DNA from 3 places in the Streptomyces sp. NPDC085866 genome. Region 3 is predicted to be linked to each of the others. Evidence: riboswitches for the same ligand, from Rfam matches in the RefSeq annotation. Region 3 holds a riboswitch; each other region holds the start of a gene.
The links. Region 3 has a riboswitch for cyclic di-AMP ahead of ACIF83_RS08835 (peptidoglycan DD-metalloendopeptidase family protein). Riboswitches for the same ligand answer to the same signal wherever they lie in the genome.

Region 1 (5,126 bases), on a different contig from region 3:
CTGGAGAAGTCCAGGGAGGCCTGGAGGCGCTCCGGCGAGATGTTCGAGGCGGCGATGTGCCGGACCTTGCCCGCCTTCACCAGCTCGTCGAGCGCGCCGATGATCTCCTCGACCGGCACCTCGGGCTTGTCGAAGTGGGTGTAGTAGAGGTCGATGTAGTCGGTGTCCAGGCGGCGCAGGGAGGCGTCGGCGGCCGCCTTGATGTTGGCGGCGGTCAGGCCCTGGTACTCGGGGTGCTGGCTGACCTTGGTCGCGATGACGACGTCGGAGCGGTTGCCGCGGGCCTTGACCCACTTGCCGATGATCGTCTCGGACTCCCCGCCCTTGTTGCCCTCGATCCACGCCGAGTAGGAGTCGGCGGTGTCGACGAAGTTGCCGCCGGCGGCCGTGTAGGCGTCGAGGACGGCGAAGGAGGTCTCCTCGTCGGCGGTCCAGCCGAAGACGTTGCCGCCGAGGGCGAGAGGGAAGACCCGAAGGTCGGAGGAGCCGAGTGTGCGCAGGGAAGCATGAGAGTCGGTCATGCTTCAGTTCAACGATCACTCCCGTCCCACCCATTCCAGGATTGCTGCGAACGGGGTGTGAACAGGTGTGGGTACGGGTGGGTGAGCAGGCGGGGGAAGGCACGACCGGCAGCCCTGACGTCGGGGGGGTGTCGTCAGGGCTGCCGGGGACCGGATGAGGGGTGGGTCAGGAGCGGGTCGGTGAGCCGCTCAGGGGGTCAGGCCCTTGCCGCGCAGCCACGTCATCGGGTCGATGCCGGTGGCCTGGCCGCCCGGGTGGACCTCCAGGTGGAGGTGCGGGCCGGTGACGTTGCCGGTGGCGCCGACGCGGCCGATGACGTCGCCGGTGCTGACCTTCTGACCTACGGAGACGCCGATCGAGGACTGGTGGCAGAACCACAGCTCGGTGCCGTCGTCGAGGGTGAGGATCGTGCGGTAGCCGTAGGCGCCGGCCCAGCCCGCCTCGGTGATGGTGCCGCTGTGGATCGCCTTGATGAGGGTGCCCGTGGGGGCGGCGAAGTCGAGGCCGGTGTGGTAGCCGGAGGACCACATCGATCCGGGCTGGCCGAAGGTGCCGGTGATCGTGTACGAGACGACCGGCAGCCTGTACTGCTTGGCCAGCGCGGCCAGGCGCTCTTCCTCGGCCTTCTTCTTGGCCGCGGCCTCCGCCTCCTTCTTGGCCTCGGTGGCCTTGGCTGCGGCTTCCTTCTGCGCCTTGGCGGCCGCGTCGGCGGCCTGCTTCTCGGCGGCGGCCGCCGCCGACGCGGCGGCCTTGATGTCGGCCTTGCTCTGCTGCTGCTCGGCCTGGGCCATGATGCGGTTGCGCAGGGCCTCGCCCGCGTCGCCCTGGTCACTGTCGGCGTCGGTCGTGCCGACGTTGCTCAGCGACGCATCGGCGGCCTTGGACGCGTCGGAGGAGGAGCCGTCGAACAGGGAGCTGACGGAGTCCAGGTCGGGCATGGAGATGGAGACCGGCGGCTTGCCGGTGTGGGCGCTGGCCATGCCGCCCGCGCCGACGGCGGCGATGACACCGACGCCGAGGACCGTGGAGCTGCGGGCGAGTCCGCCGCCACGCTGCTTGGCCACGCGGTGCCGACCGCGTACCGGCCGTATGGACTCCTCGGTGGGGTTCCACTCCTCCCAGGGGCCCTCGTCGGTGTGCTGAGCGCCGAAGTATCCGAAGGTCTCGGTCTCGCTCGGCATGAACGGGGCTTCTGGGGCAGGCCGGTTGGACGCCACGAAGGCGCACTCCTTTCCTTCCTCCGCCTACCGGGTTAGCTGACGGGTTCGGAGCAGGAAGGTCTCCTACGCGCGTATACCTGCCGTGCTTCCACGGCGGCATCCGCGTGATTCACCCCAAGGTGGTGGTTCCCCGGTTCCCTTGCGGGATTCGGCGCGTGCGCACGGAGCCGCCTCTTGTGACGGCTGGGACGACCGCGCTGCGTTATCGAACGTTAATAGACCCGGACGTCAGATTCCAAGCTGTTCTACTTGATCATTAACGGATTTCAGGGCGGACATAGGTGTCACGACCGGTGGAAAACGGGCGAGTTGACCGGCGTCCAGGAGTCTCGGCGGTTTTGATGGTGTCTCAGATGTTATGCGGAGGGCGCCCGTCCGATCACCTTGGGTGACACTGGCGGGGCGTCAGGGACGCCGTACGGCCAGCAGCGCCATGTCGTCCGTCATCCCGCCCCCGGAGTGCCGGCGCACCTCCGCGGCGAGGCGGCCGAGCAGCGAGCGCGGATCGGGAAAGCGGCGTCCGGCGAGCCGGCGCAGGGGGTCGTAGAAGCGGCCGTGGGCGTCGCGGGCCTCGGACAGGCCGTCGGTGTAGAGCAGCAGGGTGGCGCCGCTCGGGAAGCCGGACTCGGTCGCGCGGTCGGGCCACAGGCCGAGGTCGGCCATGCCGAGCGGCAGCGCGGGTTCGTGCGCGGCCAGGGTGCGCAGGGTGCCGTCGTCGTGCAGGAGCAGCGGTGGCGGGTGGCCGCGGTTGACGATCCGGACCACACCGTCGCCGCCGCCGTGCGGGAGTTCGGCGAGGACGGCGGTGGTGAAGCCCTCGAAGGCGTCGATGCCGTCCCGCCGGGTGCCCTCGCGGGCCAGCGCCCGCTCCAGCCGCGCGGCCACCGCCTCCAGCGTGGTCTCCTGCTCGGCGGCCTCCCGGAACGCCCCGATGACCACGGCGACGGCGGCGACCGCGCCCATGCCCTTGCCGCGTACGTCCCCGACGATCAGCCGCACGCCGTGCGGGCTGTCCTGCACCGCGTACAGGTCACCGCCGATGAAGGCGCCCTCCTGTGCCGCCTCGTACCGGGCCGCGATGTCGAAGCCGGCGATGCGGTCGTCCGGTTCGGGCAGGACGGCCCGCTGGGCGGCCTCGGCGATCTCCCGGGCGGAGGCGAGCCGCTGGTCGCCGAGGCGCAGGACGCGGTTGATGGCGGCGGCCAGCACGGCGACCGTGGCCACGGTGACGATCTCGGTGATCGTGTGCACGTCCACAGCGGGACCGAACTGGGTGCAGACGACGACGGTGGCGACCAGGGCGGCCAGGCCGGTGAGGAGCGTGGTGCGCAGCGAGGACAGGGGCGCGGCGATCAGCGGGGCGGCCGTGAAGAAGGGCACGGCGGTGAAGGCGCGCGGAGTGAGCAGGTCGTACCCGACCCCGGCGGCGATCAGGAGGGCGGGCAGGGCGCGGGCCAGGGTGCGCGAGGTGGGGCGGCGGCCGCGGCGTCTGTCCGGTGACAGGGGTGAGCGGTCCGCACCGAGGCCGGGGACTGGGGCGGGGTCGCGCGGGAGTCGGCCGCCGGCCCTGGCGTACGGGCTCTCCTCCAGCTCACCAGGGCGCACTGCTCGTCTCCCGTGTCCTTGACCTACGTCCAGCGTGGCGGGAGCGGGGAGGGCGGGCGACTGCTGTGGACCGAGCGGATGACCGACTGTGACGTATGCCACTCGGTGTTCCGTCGAAAGGCACCTCGGTGTTCCGCCGAAGGATGCCGGGAAACACTCAGGGCCGGAATCCATTGCTGGATTCCGGCCCTGAGCCTTCAGTAGCGGGGACAGGATTTGAACCTGCGACCTCTGGGTTATGAGCCCAGCGAGCTACCGAGCTGCTCCACCCCGCGTCGTTGTGTCTCAAGCATACGCCATCCGCAGGACACGATGCACACAGGTAGCCGTGGGGTGTCGCTCAGAGCAGCAGGTGGGCGTTCGGCTCCTTCGCCAGGGCCTCGTACTCCGGCAGCACCACGGCCGCCACGCCCGCGCTCTGCAGCACCCCGGTTCCGTCCGCCGCCGTCACGAAGGTGTCCGGCTCCCGCCAGGCCGTGACCACCCGCCGTACGCCCGCCCGCAGGATCAGCTCGGCGCAGGGGGCGGGGCGGGAGGCGCGCCGGGTGCAGGGCTCCAGGCTGCTGTAGACGGTGGCGCCGGGCAGCCGCGGGTCGGCGGGGTCGATCTTCGCGAGGGCCGCCTCCTCCGCGTGCACCACGGGGTCGCCGCCCTCGCGCGAGTGACCGCGGGCCAGCTCCGTGCCGTCGGCCGCGACCACCACGGCGCCGACGCTGAAGGCGGTCCGCGAGGGCGGGCACAGGGCGGCGAGTTCACAGGCGGTGCGCAGCCAGTGGCGGTCGGCGGCGACGGGTTCCGGGCCGGTGCCGGGGGCGGTGGGCTCGTAGTGCATGAGGACGACGTCCTCGATCCGGCGGGTCTCGGTGAGGCGGAGCCGGCCGCCCTGGTACGCCCCCGGACCGAACAGGCGCGGAGCCGCCGGGTCGCCGACGAACAGCGGGGCGAGGACCAGCTGGAGTTCGTCGGCCAGGCCCTGCTGCAGCAGCTGGGTGTGGACGGTGCCGCCCCCCTCGACCATCAGTCGCCGCACCCCGCGCACGTCGTGCAGGTGCTCCAGCAGGGCGCGCCAGTCGAGGTCGGGGCCGAGGGAGACCACATCGGCGGTCCGGCCGAGGGCACGGGCGGCCTGCTCGGCGCCCTTGTCCGTCGTGTACACCAGCTTCTCGCCGCCGGTGTGCCAGAAGTTGGCGGCCGGGTCGAGGTCGCCGGAGGCGGTGACGGTGACCTTCAGCGGGTAGGCGGGCCGGCCCTCGGCGGTGCGGGCCGCCCTTCGCTCGGGCGAGTTCACCAGCAGGCGCGGGTTGTCGGCGCGGATGGTGCCGGCGCCGATCAGGATGGCGTCGACCGAGGCCCGTACCTCGTCGACCCGGTCGAAGTCGGCCGGGCTGGAGAGCAGGAGCCGGTCGGGGCCGGTGTCGTCCAGGTAGCCGTCGAGGGAGACGGCGGCGGACAGCAGGACGTACGGGTACGGCATCGGCGCGGTCTCCCTGGCGAGCGGTCACGAGCTGGTGGTCTTGGTTCAAGTTTGAAACAAACTTACACTGGCGTCATGACGACCCGCTGGCTCACCCCCGAGGAGCAGCGCGCCTGGCGCGCCTACATCGCCGCCTCCCAGCTTCTGGAGGACGCGATCGACCGGCAGCTCCAGCAGGAGGCCGGCATGCCCCACCTGTTCTACTCCGTGCTGGCCAACCTCTCCGAGGCCCCCGACCGGCGCCTGCGCATGACCGATCTCGCCGAGACGCTGAAGATCACGCGCAGCAGGCTGACGTACGCGGT
Region 2 (5,126 bases), on a different contig from region 3:
CTCCGCGCTGCTGACCGTCGCCGTGCCCTCGGTCTGTGTGATGGGGGTCGCCGGGATCGCCGCCGCCTCCGTCGGCGGCCTGACCGACGACGGCAAGGACACCACCGCCACCGCCTCGGACGCGCACGCGGTGAAGCCGTCCGTCGCCAACAGCAAGCTGGACTCCCAGCTGCGGACCCTCTCCGCCGGCGCCGACGACTTCGCCGACCGGGCCAGCCGGACGCAGGAGCGCATCGACCTCAAGGCGCAGCAGGAACTGCAGCAGAAGAAGGCGGCCGCGGAGGCCGCGCTCAAGGAGCGGCTGCGTCCCAAGTTCGTGCTGCCGGTCACACAGCGCGGGCTCAGCGCCTACTTCGGCCAGGCCGGCGTGAACTGGATGTCCGTGCACACGGGCATCGACTTCCCGGTCTCGTACGGCACCACGGTCATGTCCGCCACCGACGGCGTCGTCTCCACGAAGTGGAACAGCGCCTACGGCAACATGATGATCGTGACGGCGAAGGACGGCACGGAGACCTGGTACTGCCACCTCTCCAGCTACCGCGTCGCCTCCGGTACGACCGTCAAGGCCGGCGACCCGATCGCCTACTCCGGCAACTCGGGCAACTCCACCGGGCCGCACCTGCACTTCGAGGTACGTCCGGCGGGCGGGGCGGCCATAGACCCCCTGCCGTGGCTGCGCAGCCACGGCCTGGACCCGACCTGAGCCTCCGACGAACCGAGCCCCGCCGATCCGGCGGGGCTCACTCGTCTCTCCCTACAGCTTCTCCACCGGCGCGTACCGCAGCAGCAGCCGCTTCGGCTTCCCGTCCCCGAAGTCGATGGTCGCCTGGGCCTTGTCCTCCACACCCGACACCGCGACGACCGTGCCGAGCCCGAACTGGTCGTGGGTGACCCGGTCACCGACGGCCAGGGACACCGCCGGCTTCTCGGAGGCCCGCCGGGTGGCGAACCCGGACGCACCCGCCGCCGACGAGCGGGAGCGGGACGAGGACAGCGAGGCCGCGATCCCGGAGGCCGGCCCGGAGGACACCGGGGCGGCGGCCCCCGTCCGCTTCCACTCCACATGGGCGGCCGGGATCTCCTCCAGGAAGCGGGAGGGCGGGTTGTACGACGGCTGGCCCCAGGCGCTGCGCAGCGTGGACCGGGTGAGGTAGAGCCGCTCCCGTGCGCGCGTGATGCCGACGTACGCCAGCCGCCGCTCCTCCTCCAGCTCCTTGGTCTGGCCGAGGGCGCGCATGTGCGGGAAGACGCCGTCCTCCATGCCGGTCAGGAAGACGACCGGGAACTCCAGGCCCTTGGCGGTGTGCAGGGTCATCAGGGTGATGACGCCGGAGCCTTCCTCGTCCTCGTCGGGGATCTGGTCGGAGTCGGCGACCAGCGCGACCTGCTCCAGGAAGTCGGACAGCGCCACCGACTCGCCCTCGCCGCGGTCCTGCTCGAACTCCAGGGCCACGGCCGCGAGTTCCTGGAGGTTCTCGATGCGGGTCTCGTCCTGCGGGTCGGTCGAGGCCTGCAACTCGGCCAGGTAGCCGGTGCGTTCGAGCACCGCCTCCAGGACGGTCGCCGGTCCGGCACCGGACTCCACGATCGTACGCAGGTCCTCCATCAGCGTGTTGAACCGCTTGACCGCGTTGGTGGACCGCGCGGCCATGCCGTACGCCTCGTCCACGCGCTTGAGGGCCTGCGGGAAGCTGATCTTCTCGCGCTGGGAGAGGGCGTCGATCATCGCCTCGGCGCGCTCGCCGATGCCCCGCTTGGGGACGTTGAGGATGCGGCGCAGCGGCACCGAGTCCTCGGGATTGGCGAGAACGCGGAGGTAGGCCAGGACGTCCCGGACCTCCTTGCGCTCGTAGAAACGCACGCCGCCGACGACCTTGTAGGGCAGGCCGACGCGGATGAAGACCTCTTCGAAGACCCGGGACTGGGCGTTGGTGCGGTAGAAGACGGCGACGTCACCGGACTTCGCCTCGCCCGCGTCCGTGAGGCGGTCTATCTCGTCGGCGACGAACTGGGCCTCGTCGTGCTCGGTGTCGGCGACGTAACCGGTGATCCGGGCGCCCTGGCCGGCGTTGGTCCACAGGTTCTTCGGGCGGCGGGACTCGTTGCGCTCGATGACCGCGTTGGCGGCGGACAGGATGGTCTGCGTGGAGCGGTAGTTCTGCTCCAGCAGGATCGTCGTCGCGTTCGGGTAGTCCTCCTCGAACTGGAGGATGTTGCGGATGGTCGCGCCCCGGAAGGCGTAGATCGACTGGTCCGCGTCACCCACCACGCACAGTTCGGCGGGCGGGAGGTCGTACTCGTTCGGCGGTGCGTCCTCATCGTGCTCGCCGGTGCCGACCAGCTCGCGCACCAGCGCGTACTGGGCGTGGTTGGTGTCCTGGTACTCGTCGACCAGGACGTGTCGGAAGCGGCGGCGGTAGTGCTCGGCGACGTCCGGGAAGGCACGCAGCAGGTTGACCGTCGTCATGATCAGGTCGTCGAAGTCGAGCGCGTTGGCCTCGCGCAGCCGCGACTGGTAGAGCGCGTAGGCCTGGGCGAGGGTCTTCTCGAAGCCGTCGCCGGCCTGGGCGGCGAAGTCCTCCTCGTCGATCAGCTCGTTCTTGAGGTTGCTGATCTTGGCACTGAAGGACTTGGGCGGGAAGCGCTTGGGGTCGAGGTCCAGGTCACGGCAGACCAGGGCCATCAGGCGCTTGCTGTCGGCGGCGTCGTAGATGGAGAAGCTCGACGTGAAGCCGAGCTTCTTCGACTCGCGCCGGAGGATCCGTACGCACGCGCTGTGGAAGGTCATGACCCACATCGCGTTCGCGCGCGGGCCGACGAGCTGCTCGACGCGCTCCTTCATCTCGCCCGCGGCCTTGTTGGTGAAGGTGATCGCGAGGATCTGGCCCGGATGCACGTTCCGCTCGGCGAGCAGGTGGGCGATGCGGTGGGTGAGCACACGGGTCTTGCCGGAGCCGGCGCCGGCGACGATGAGCAGCGGGGAGTCGGCGTGGACGACCGCGGCGCGCTGGTTCTCGTTCAGCCCGTCCAGGAGTGCGGCCGCGTCGAGCGCGGGGCGGTGGGCGCCGTCGCGGTAGTACGCGTCCCGGTCCGGCGGCACATCGAACTTCCCGCCGAACAGATCGTCCGGAAGCGGCTCCGGAGCGTGATCGTCCTCGGGCGGCGGCGGGGGCTCCTCCTCGCGCCCGCGAGGGGCCTGGAGGTCCGCCAGGAAGCTGTCGTCAAAGAGGCTGCTCATCGCTCTCCGAGTCTAGGGCGCCGCACCGACAACCGGTCGCCGTCCCGGGAACATGGCCGGTTCGGGAAGAGCCGGTCCTGCGCGCCCAGGTCGGCCGAACAGCCCCTCACGCAGCGGAATCACACTGTGACACGGGAGCGGTCCCACACTCAGGTCACGAAAATGTATCGGACATATCGTGCACCAACCTTCACACGAGACACACCAGTTGGCTAGGTTGCGGGGCGGGCCGCACGCCCCCTTCCGGCGAACGTCGCCGATCCGCGCGGCCTCCGCCGAGTCCGGCGCGCCCCCGTACGGTGCCCGGAGCCGGGGACCCACCGAACCTTGGGGTGAATCGGCACACGTCCCGTCCCGGGACGAGGGCCGTAGGGCAAACCTTCCGACCACCCGCCCGAACCCGACAGCTAACCCGGTAGGCGGCACATGGAAGGAGTCGCCTCCCTTGGCGTCGCACCGCAAGACGCGCCCCGCGGGCACACTCGGAGCAGGTTTCCGCACCCCAGTCCTGGCCACCGCCGCCCTCACCTCCGTGGCCGTCCTGTCCCAGACGGCCGACGCCGCTCCCTCGGGCGACGGAAAGCCGAGCCTGGAGGAGGTCGAGAAGAAGGTCGACGACCTCTACCGTCAGGCGGAGTCGGCGACCGAGAAGTACAACGCCGCCAAGGAGCAGACCGGCAAGCAGCGCACCCACATCGACAGCCTGCGCGAAGAGGTCGCCCGGCGGACCGCCCGGATGAACAAGGCCCGCGAGAGGCTGGGTTCGTTCGCCGCCGCCCAGTACCGGACCGGGGCCGCCACGCCCGACACCGCCACCTTCCTGCTCGCGGACAGTCCCCAGGACTACTTCGACGAGAGCCAGCTGATGAACCGGCTGACCTCGCGGCAGAAGAGCGCCGTCGACGACTACGTCACCGAGCAGGCCGCGACCATGAAGAAGCGGCAGGAGGCCGCCAAGAGCCTCCAGGCGCTGTCCGAGTCGCAGAGCGAGCTGCAGGCCGCCAAGGCCGGCGTCCAGAAGAAGCTCGCCTCCGCGCGCAAGCTGCTGTCCCAGCTGACGGCCGAGGAGAAGGCCCGGCTGGCGGCGATCGAGCGGCAGAAGCAGGAGGAGGCCGCGCGCAAGGCCGCGGAGCTGGCGAAGCAGCAGGCTGCACAGGCCAAGGCGGAGCAGCAGGCGCAGCAGGCCGGCGGTTCGTCCACGACGAGCGGCTCGTCCGGCTCCGGCGGCTCGTCGACGTCCTCCGGGACGTACGCCACCAAGGCCGAGAAGGCGATCGCCTTCGCCCGCGCCCAGATCGGAAAGCCGTACGTGTGGGGCGCCACCGGACCCGGCTCGTACGACTGCTCGGGCCTCACCCAGGCCTCCTGGAAGGCCGCCGGCGTCGCGCTCCCGCGCACCACCTACGACCAGGTGAACGTGGGAACCACGGTCTCCCTCGCCGATGCGAGGCCCGGTGACCTGATCTTCTTCTACGACGACATCAGCCACGTCGGCATCTACATAGGCAACGGCATGATGATCCACGCCCCCAAGCCCGGCGCGTACGTCCGCGAGGAGTCGATCTACTACGGCGGCGAATCGATCATCCACAGCGTGGTCCGCCCCGCCTGACCGTCCCCTCCGTCCAGCCCTGCCGTCCCCTTTTCGAGGTTTCGAGCGCCACGCGCGCGCGTGGCCTCCGTGCCCCGCCCGCGCGGCTGCCTAGCATCGGGCCCATGCCCGGCATCTCGGCTCTGCGTACGTGGTGGGCGGGGCGTCCGTCGGCGGCGGGTGCCGCCGTCATGGCGACCGGCATCGTCTCGGTGGGCCTGCATCAGACGGGCGCCGAGACGGTGTCCCGGGTCTTCCTGTGGCTGGCCTGCGTCGCCTGGGTGGCGCTGGCCG
Region 3 (5,126 bases):
CTACCTGCGGGCCATGCGGCCGTACATCGAGAGCTTCTGGACCACCGGCGAGGATCTGGGCCTCACCCAGGACCTGGTGGACCGTGCGGCGGCGGAGGCGGGCCTGGTCTCCTCCGTGCAGGCCGTGTACCCGCTGCTGGACGACGAGGCGGCGGCCCGCGAGCGACTCGCGGACGCCTTCGCGGTCGAGGTGGACGGCATCGGCCTGGACGAGCTGGCGGGCGGCTGCGGGGTCGCGGAGTCGGTGCTTGCCGCCCTGGACCGGGCGTCGGTGCCGTACCGGGGCACCCGGGTGGCCGTGCAGGGCCTGGGCACGATGGGCGGGGCCACGGCCCGCTTCCTCGCGCGCGCGGGCCTCACGGTGGTGGCCGTGGCCGACATCAAGGGGACCGTCGCCAACCCGGAGGGTCTCGACGTGGAGGCGCTACTGGTCGCGCGGGACGCCTACGGCACGCTCGACCGCTCGGTGCTGCGCCCCGGCGACCGCGAACTGCCCGGTGACGCGTGGCTGTCCGCGGACGCGGAGGTACTGGTGCCCGCGGCGGTGTCGTACGCGATCGGCACCGCCGAGCAGCAGCGGATCGCCGCCCGCTGGATCGTCGAGGCGGCCAACATGCCCGTCCTGCCCGAGGCGGAGAGTCTGCTGGCCGCGCGCGGGGTGACCGTGCTGCCGGACGTGGTGGTCAACTCCGCCACGAACGCCTGGTGGTGGTGGACCCTGTTCGGCGACATCGGCCCGGACGCCGACGAGGCGTTCGCGCACATCCGCCGCTCGATGCGCGCCCTGGTCGACCTGGTGCTCACGCGCGCGGAGGCCGACGGTACGACGCCGCGCGCCGCCGCCCACGCCCTGGTGACCGACCGCCTGCCGGTGATCGCGGAGCGCTTCGGGTGGTACCGCTGACACAGGCCCGGTCCCCTCGGCCCACGGCATGCGAAGTGGCCGAGGGAGCCAGGCCCTTTCCGTGCGGCCGTGAGCGACGGATTAGGGTGGCCGCGTGGCGAGAGTGCGGTTGAGTGTGGCCGAGCGGCGGGAGGAATTGCTGCGGGCTGCCATCGAGCAGATCGAGGCGCGGGGCGTGGCGGCGGTGAGGATCGCCGACGTGGCCTCAGCGCTCGGCGTGAGCAACGCGCTGGTGCTGTACCACTTCTCGACCAAGGAGAAGCTGGTCGCCGAGGCCTTCACCTACGCGGCCGCGGACGACCTCGCGCATCTGCGGGGGCTGCTGGACCGGCGTGCCTCCGCGCTGCGCCGGCTGCGGGCAGCCGTGCGCTGGTACGCGCCCACCGGCCAGGCCAAGGGCTGGCGGCTGTGGATCGAGGGCTGGGCGGTGGCGCTGCGCGAGCCCACCCTCCGACAGGTCACCCGCGATCTGGACCAGCAGTGGAAGGCGGCGATCACCGAGGTCATCGCGGAGGGCGTGGCGGCGGGCGAGTTCGAGTGCGCCGACCCGGCGGGAGCGGCACTGCGGCTCACCGCGCTCCTCGACGGTCTCGCGGTGCAGCTGACGTCGTACCCGGGCTCGGTGCCGCGGTCCCGGGCGCGGCAGTGGGCGGACGAGGCCCTGGCCCGGGAACTCGGGCTGAGCCGGGAGGCGTTGGCCGAGCGGGCGCGGTGAGCGTCCGGTCGGTGCGGTGGTACGGATGTGCCCCGCACCGCCGGGTTCGCGGCGCGGGGCACGGACGGCGGCCGTCACGCCACCGACGCGATCCGCATCTTGATGTCGTCCGGCGACAGGGTGCCCTTCGCCGTCACATGGTCCCCGGAGGACTCGCCGCGCAGCCGGCGGCCGATCCACGGGACGAGGTACTCGCGGGCCCAGTGGACGTCGTCGCGGCGGACCTCCAGGGTGCCCCTGGGCGGGAGCGGCGGCCAGGGCTGCTCCGGGTCGGCCGGGATCTGCAGGCCGAGGGCCTGGCCGGCGCGCAGCGCCACGCGCGTGTGTCCCTCGGGTGAGAGGTGGAGCCGGTCGTCGTCCCACGCCCTGCGGTCCTGGACGGACTTCAGGGACCACAGGTCGAGCACGGGGCACCCGTACCGGTCGGCGATGGCGCGGACGTGCCCGTTGTAGGTGGCGATCTTGCCGCGCAGATGCTTGAGCAGCGGGACGCCACGGGTGTCGAAGCCGGTCGTCACGAGCACGGTGCCCACGGCCTCGGTGAGCTGGGACACGGCCCGCTCGAAGCGCTCGGCCACCTCGTCCGGGTCGGTGCCGGGCCGGATGATGTCGTTGCCGCCCGCGCAGAAGGACACCAGGTCCGGGGCGAGTTCGACGGCCTTCGGGAGCTGGTCCGCCATGATCTGGTCGAGCAGCTTTCCGCGCACGGCCAGGTTGGTGTACGCGAAGTCGCCCTCGGGACGCCGGTCCGCGAGCAGTACCGCGAACCGGTCGGCCCAGCCCACGAACGCCCCGTCGGGGCCGGGGTCGCCCACGCCCTCGGTGAAGCTGTCCCCCACCGCCACGTACGACCCGATCACTGATCTGTTGTCATTCTTCGAATCGTCTGCCACGTCGGACCATGATTCACCTTCGGATGTGACCTACGCGACCGTAGGCAGGGGTTGACGAACGGTGAGATGAGACACCCTTAAATGATGTGCCAATCCAGGAATAACGCCACGGTCAGGCGCGTTGACGGTGCGCACACGCAGAAGGCCGGACCCCGGGATCGGGGTCCGGCCTTCTGCGGCCTGTCAGGGCAGGTGATTCTCGAGAACGCGTCCCACGGAGCGGGAGCCTCAGACGGCGACGCCGTGCGAGCGGAGGTAGCCGACCGGGTCGATGTCCGAGCCGTAGTTCGGCGTGGTGCGGATCTCGAAGTGCAGGTGCGGACCGGTCACGTTGCCGGTCGCGCCGGAGAGGCCGATCTGCTGGCCCGCGGTCACGGTCTGGCCGGCCGAGACGGAGAGCCGCGAGAGGTGACCGTACTGGGCGTAGTAGCCGTCGTTCAGCTTGATGACGACCTGGTTGCCGTAGGCGCCGCCCCACCCGGCGGAGACGACGGTGCCGGCGGCGACGGCCTTGAGCGAGGTACCGGTCGGCACGACGAAGTCGACGCCGGTGTGGTAGCCGCTGGACCACATGCTGCCGGCCACGTGGTAGCCGGTGCCGATGGTGGCGCCGGCGACCGGGAGGGTGTAGCCGGTGGAGGGCACGGAGGGGGCGGAGGGTGCGGAGGGTGCGGTGGCGGCACCGGAGGCCTGGCCGGACCGGGACGGGGATGCCGGCGCCGGGGCGGAGGGCTCGGTGTGCGTCCGGGCGGTCTTCGCGCCGAGCGACAGCTTCAGACCCGGGTGGATCAGCGAGGGGTCCTGGCCGACGGCCTGCCGGTTGTCGTCGTAGAGCCGCTGCCAGCCGCCGCTGACGTGCTGCGCGTCGGCGATCTTCGCAAGCCAGTCGCCGGACTGCACCGTGTAGGTGCGCACACCCGAATTCCGCTGCACGGCCGCCTTCTTCACGGCCGTCTTTTCCACGACCGGAAGGGACTGCACGGCCTTTCCGGAAACGGGTTGCGTGGTGGCGGCGTGCGCTCCGGTGGCCCCGAGGAGTGGCAGGGCCAGCGCGGCACCACCGGTTCCGGCGACGGCGATCGAGCGGCTGAAACGCGGGGTCTTGGGGCGGCGGTGCTTACCCTTCGCGGGCATGGCGCATTCCTCTCCGGCGCCTGCGAGGTGAGCTGACGGGTTCGGGCTGGAGCTGCCCGGCCGCGCGGTGCGCGGCTGCACCCCAGCCTGTCCCGGAGACCGGGACAGGCAGTCGTACCTGGCGGGTCCCCCGCTCCTGCCGAACACGGGTGAAGTGTGTGGGGACTCCGGGCGGCGGCAGGATTCGGCGTTCCGTCCGGATTGGTGGCGAACGTAAGCGAGCAAGACGCAACCGGACAAGCAGCCGGTTCCCGGCGTGGATGTTCCAAGTGATCGAATTCGGGAATTCCCGGTCACTCTGCGTGAATTCCCGAATCCTTCCCCTTTTCAATTTCCTTCGCCTTTATGGGGATTACGTGGACATGACGCGCGACGCACGGTCACGAATATGACGCTCCTCACGCACCGACTCCCCACGCCCCCTTGCCCCAGAGCGAGTTGGAACGAAGGCGCCAATTCGGGCAGATGGCTCAGATGCGGCGCAGTCGGAGAACCGTCGCATCCAGGTCACCCTTCAGCCCGGCGCGCAGCCCGTGGTGCAGCAGGACGGCCCCTCGATGCTCTTCGCCCGTTTCGAGGCATTTGTACGATGCCGTCGGGTCGAGTCCGCGCAGCCGCAGCGCCGGCACCGGCTCGCCGTAGTGCTGCGCCTGGAGGCAGGCGAGGACCACGGTCTCGTCCCCGAGGACGTACTGGACAGCACTCAGACCGCCCGTCGGGGGCCGCAGCCGGTACTGGTCGCCGCGCTGGACGACCGGTCGGATCTCCTTGTAGAGGTCCACCCAGCGACGGGCTTCGGCCAGCTCCTCCCCGGTCCACTCGGTGAGGTCGCCGCCGACGCCGAGGACCCCGGCCATCGAGCTGACGAAACGGAACCGCAGCGAGCTCTCCCGCCCGTTGAGCTGGGTGTTCGGGCTGTCGGTGACCCATGCGGCCATGACCCGCGCCGGATGGATTTGGCTGAAGCCGTGCTGGATGGCGAGCCGGTCGAGCGGGTCGGTGTTGTCGGAGGTCCACACCTGGTCGGTGCGGCTCATCACGCCGAGGTCGATCCGCCCGCCGCCGCCCGAGCAGGACTCGAACGCGACCGAGGGATGGGCGGCTCGCAGCCGGTCCAGCAGGGCGTACAGAGCGCGGACATGGTCCACCCACAGGCGCTGCGGGTACGGCTCCCCGGGCCAGCCGGCGTCGGTGAAGCAGCGATTGAAGTCCCACTTCACGTAGTCGACCGGGGCGCTCGACAGGAGGGCGTCCAGCTGCTCCCAGAGATACTCCTGGACGTCCTCGCGGGCGAGGTTGAGAACGAGCTGGTTGCGCAGTTCCGTCCGCTTGCGTCCCGGCTGGTACTGCACCCAGTCGGGGTGAGCACGGTAGAGGTCGCTGTCGGGGTTGACCATCTCGGGCTCGACCCAGATGCCGAACTGCATGCCGAGGTCGTGCACCTGGTCGGCGAGGGGCTTGAGGCCGTGCGGGAAGCGGT

Region 1: it holds a riboswitch for cyclic di-AMP, as region 3 does, so the genes downstream of both, ACIF83_RS28870 (M23 family metallopeptidase) here and ACIF83_RS08835 (peptidoglycan DD-metalloendopeptidase family protein) in region 3, are expected to answer to the same signal.
Region 2: it holds a riboswitch for cyclic di-AMP, as region 3 does, so the genes downstream of both, ACIF83_RS26740 (NlpC/P60 family protein) here and ACIF83_RS08835 (peptidoglycan DD-metalloendopeptidase family protein) in region 3, are expected to answer to the same signal.

What each region holds. Positions count from the first base shown of each region.
Region 1 covers NZ_JBITSQ010000011.1:350,110-355,235, reverse strand. The annotation lists gene ACIF83_RS28875 (aldo/keto reductase) at 1-521, opposite strand, end outside; gene ACIF83_RS28870 (M23 family metallopeptidase) at 711-1,739, opposite strand; cyclic di-AMP (ydaO/yuaA leader) riboswitch at 1,747-1,906, opposite strand; gene ACIF83_RS28865 (PP2C family protein-serine/threonine phosphatase) at 2,148-3,347, opposite strand; tRNA gene ACIF83_RS28860 (tRNA-Met) at 3,549-3,622, opposite strand; gene ACIF83_RS28855 (dihydrofolate reductase family protein) at 3,688-4,821, opposite strand; gene ACIF83_RS28850 (MarR family winged helix-turn-helix transcriptional regulator) at 4,897-5,126, shown strand, end outside.
Region 2 covers NZ_JBITSQ010000010.1:311,872-316,997, reverse strand. The annotation lists gene ACIF83_RS26750 (M23 family metallopeptidase) at 1-706, shown strand, start outside; gene pcrA (DNA helicase PcrA) at 758-3,241, opposite strand; cyclic di-AMP (ydaO/yuaA leader) riboswitch at 3,505-3,678, shown strand; gene ACIF83_RS26740 (NlpC/P60 family protein) at 3,687-4,853, shown strand; gene ACIF83_RS26735 (tellurite resistance/C4-dicarboxylate transporter family protein) at 4,958-5,126, shown strand, end outside.
Region 3 covers NZ_JBITSQ010000003.1:444,638-449,763, forward strand. The annotation lists gene ACIF83_RS08820 (Glu/Leu/Phe/Val dehydrogenase dimerization domain-containing protein) at 1-904, shown strand, start outside; gene ACIF83_RS08825 (TetR/AcrR family transcriptional regulator) at 999-1,619, shown strand; gene ACIF83_RS08830 (SGNH/GDSL hydrolase family protein) at 1,694-2,479, opposite strand; gene ACIF83_RS08835 (peptidoglycan DD-metalloendopeptidase family protein) at 2,741-3,646, opposite strand; cyclic di-AMP (ydaO/yuaA leader) riboswitch at 3,651-3,813, opposite strand; gene ACIF83_RS08840 (alpha-galactosidase) at 4,117-5,126, opposite strand, start outside.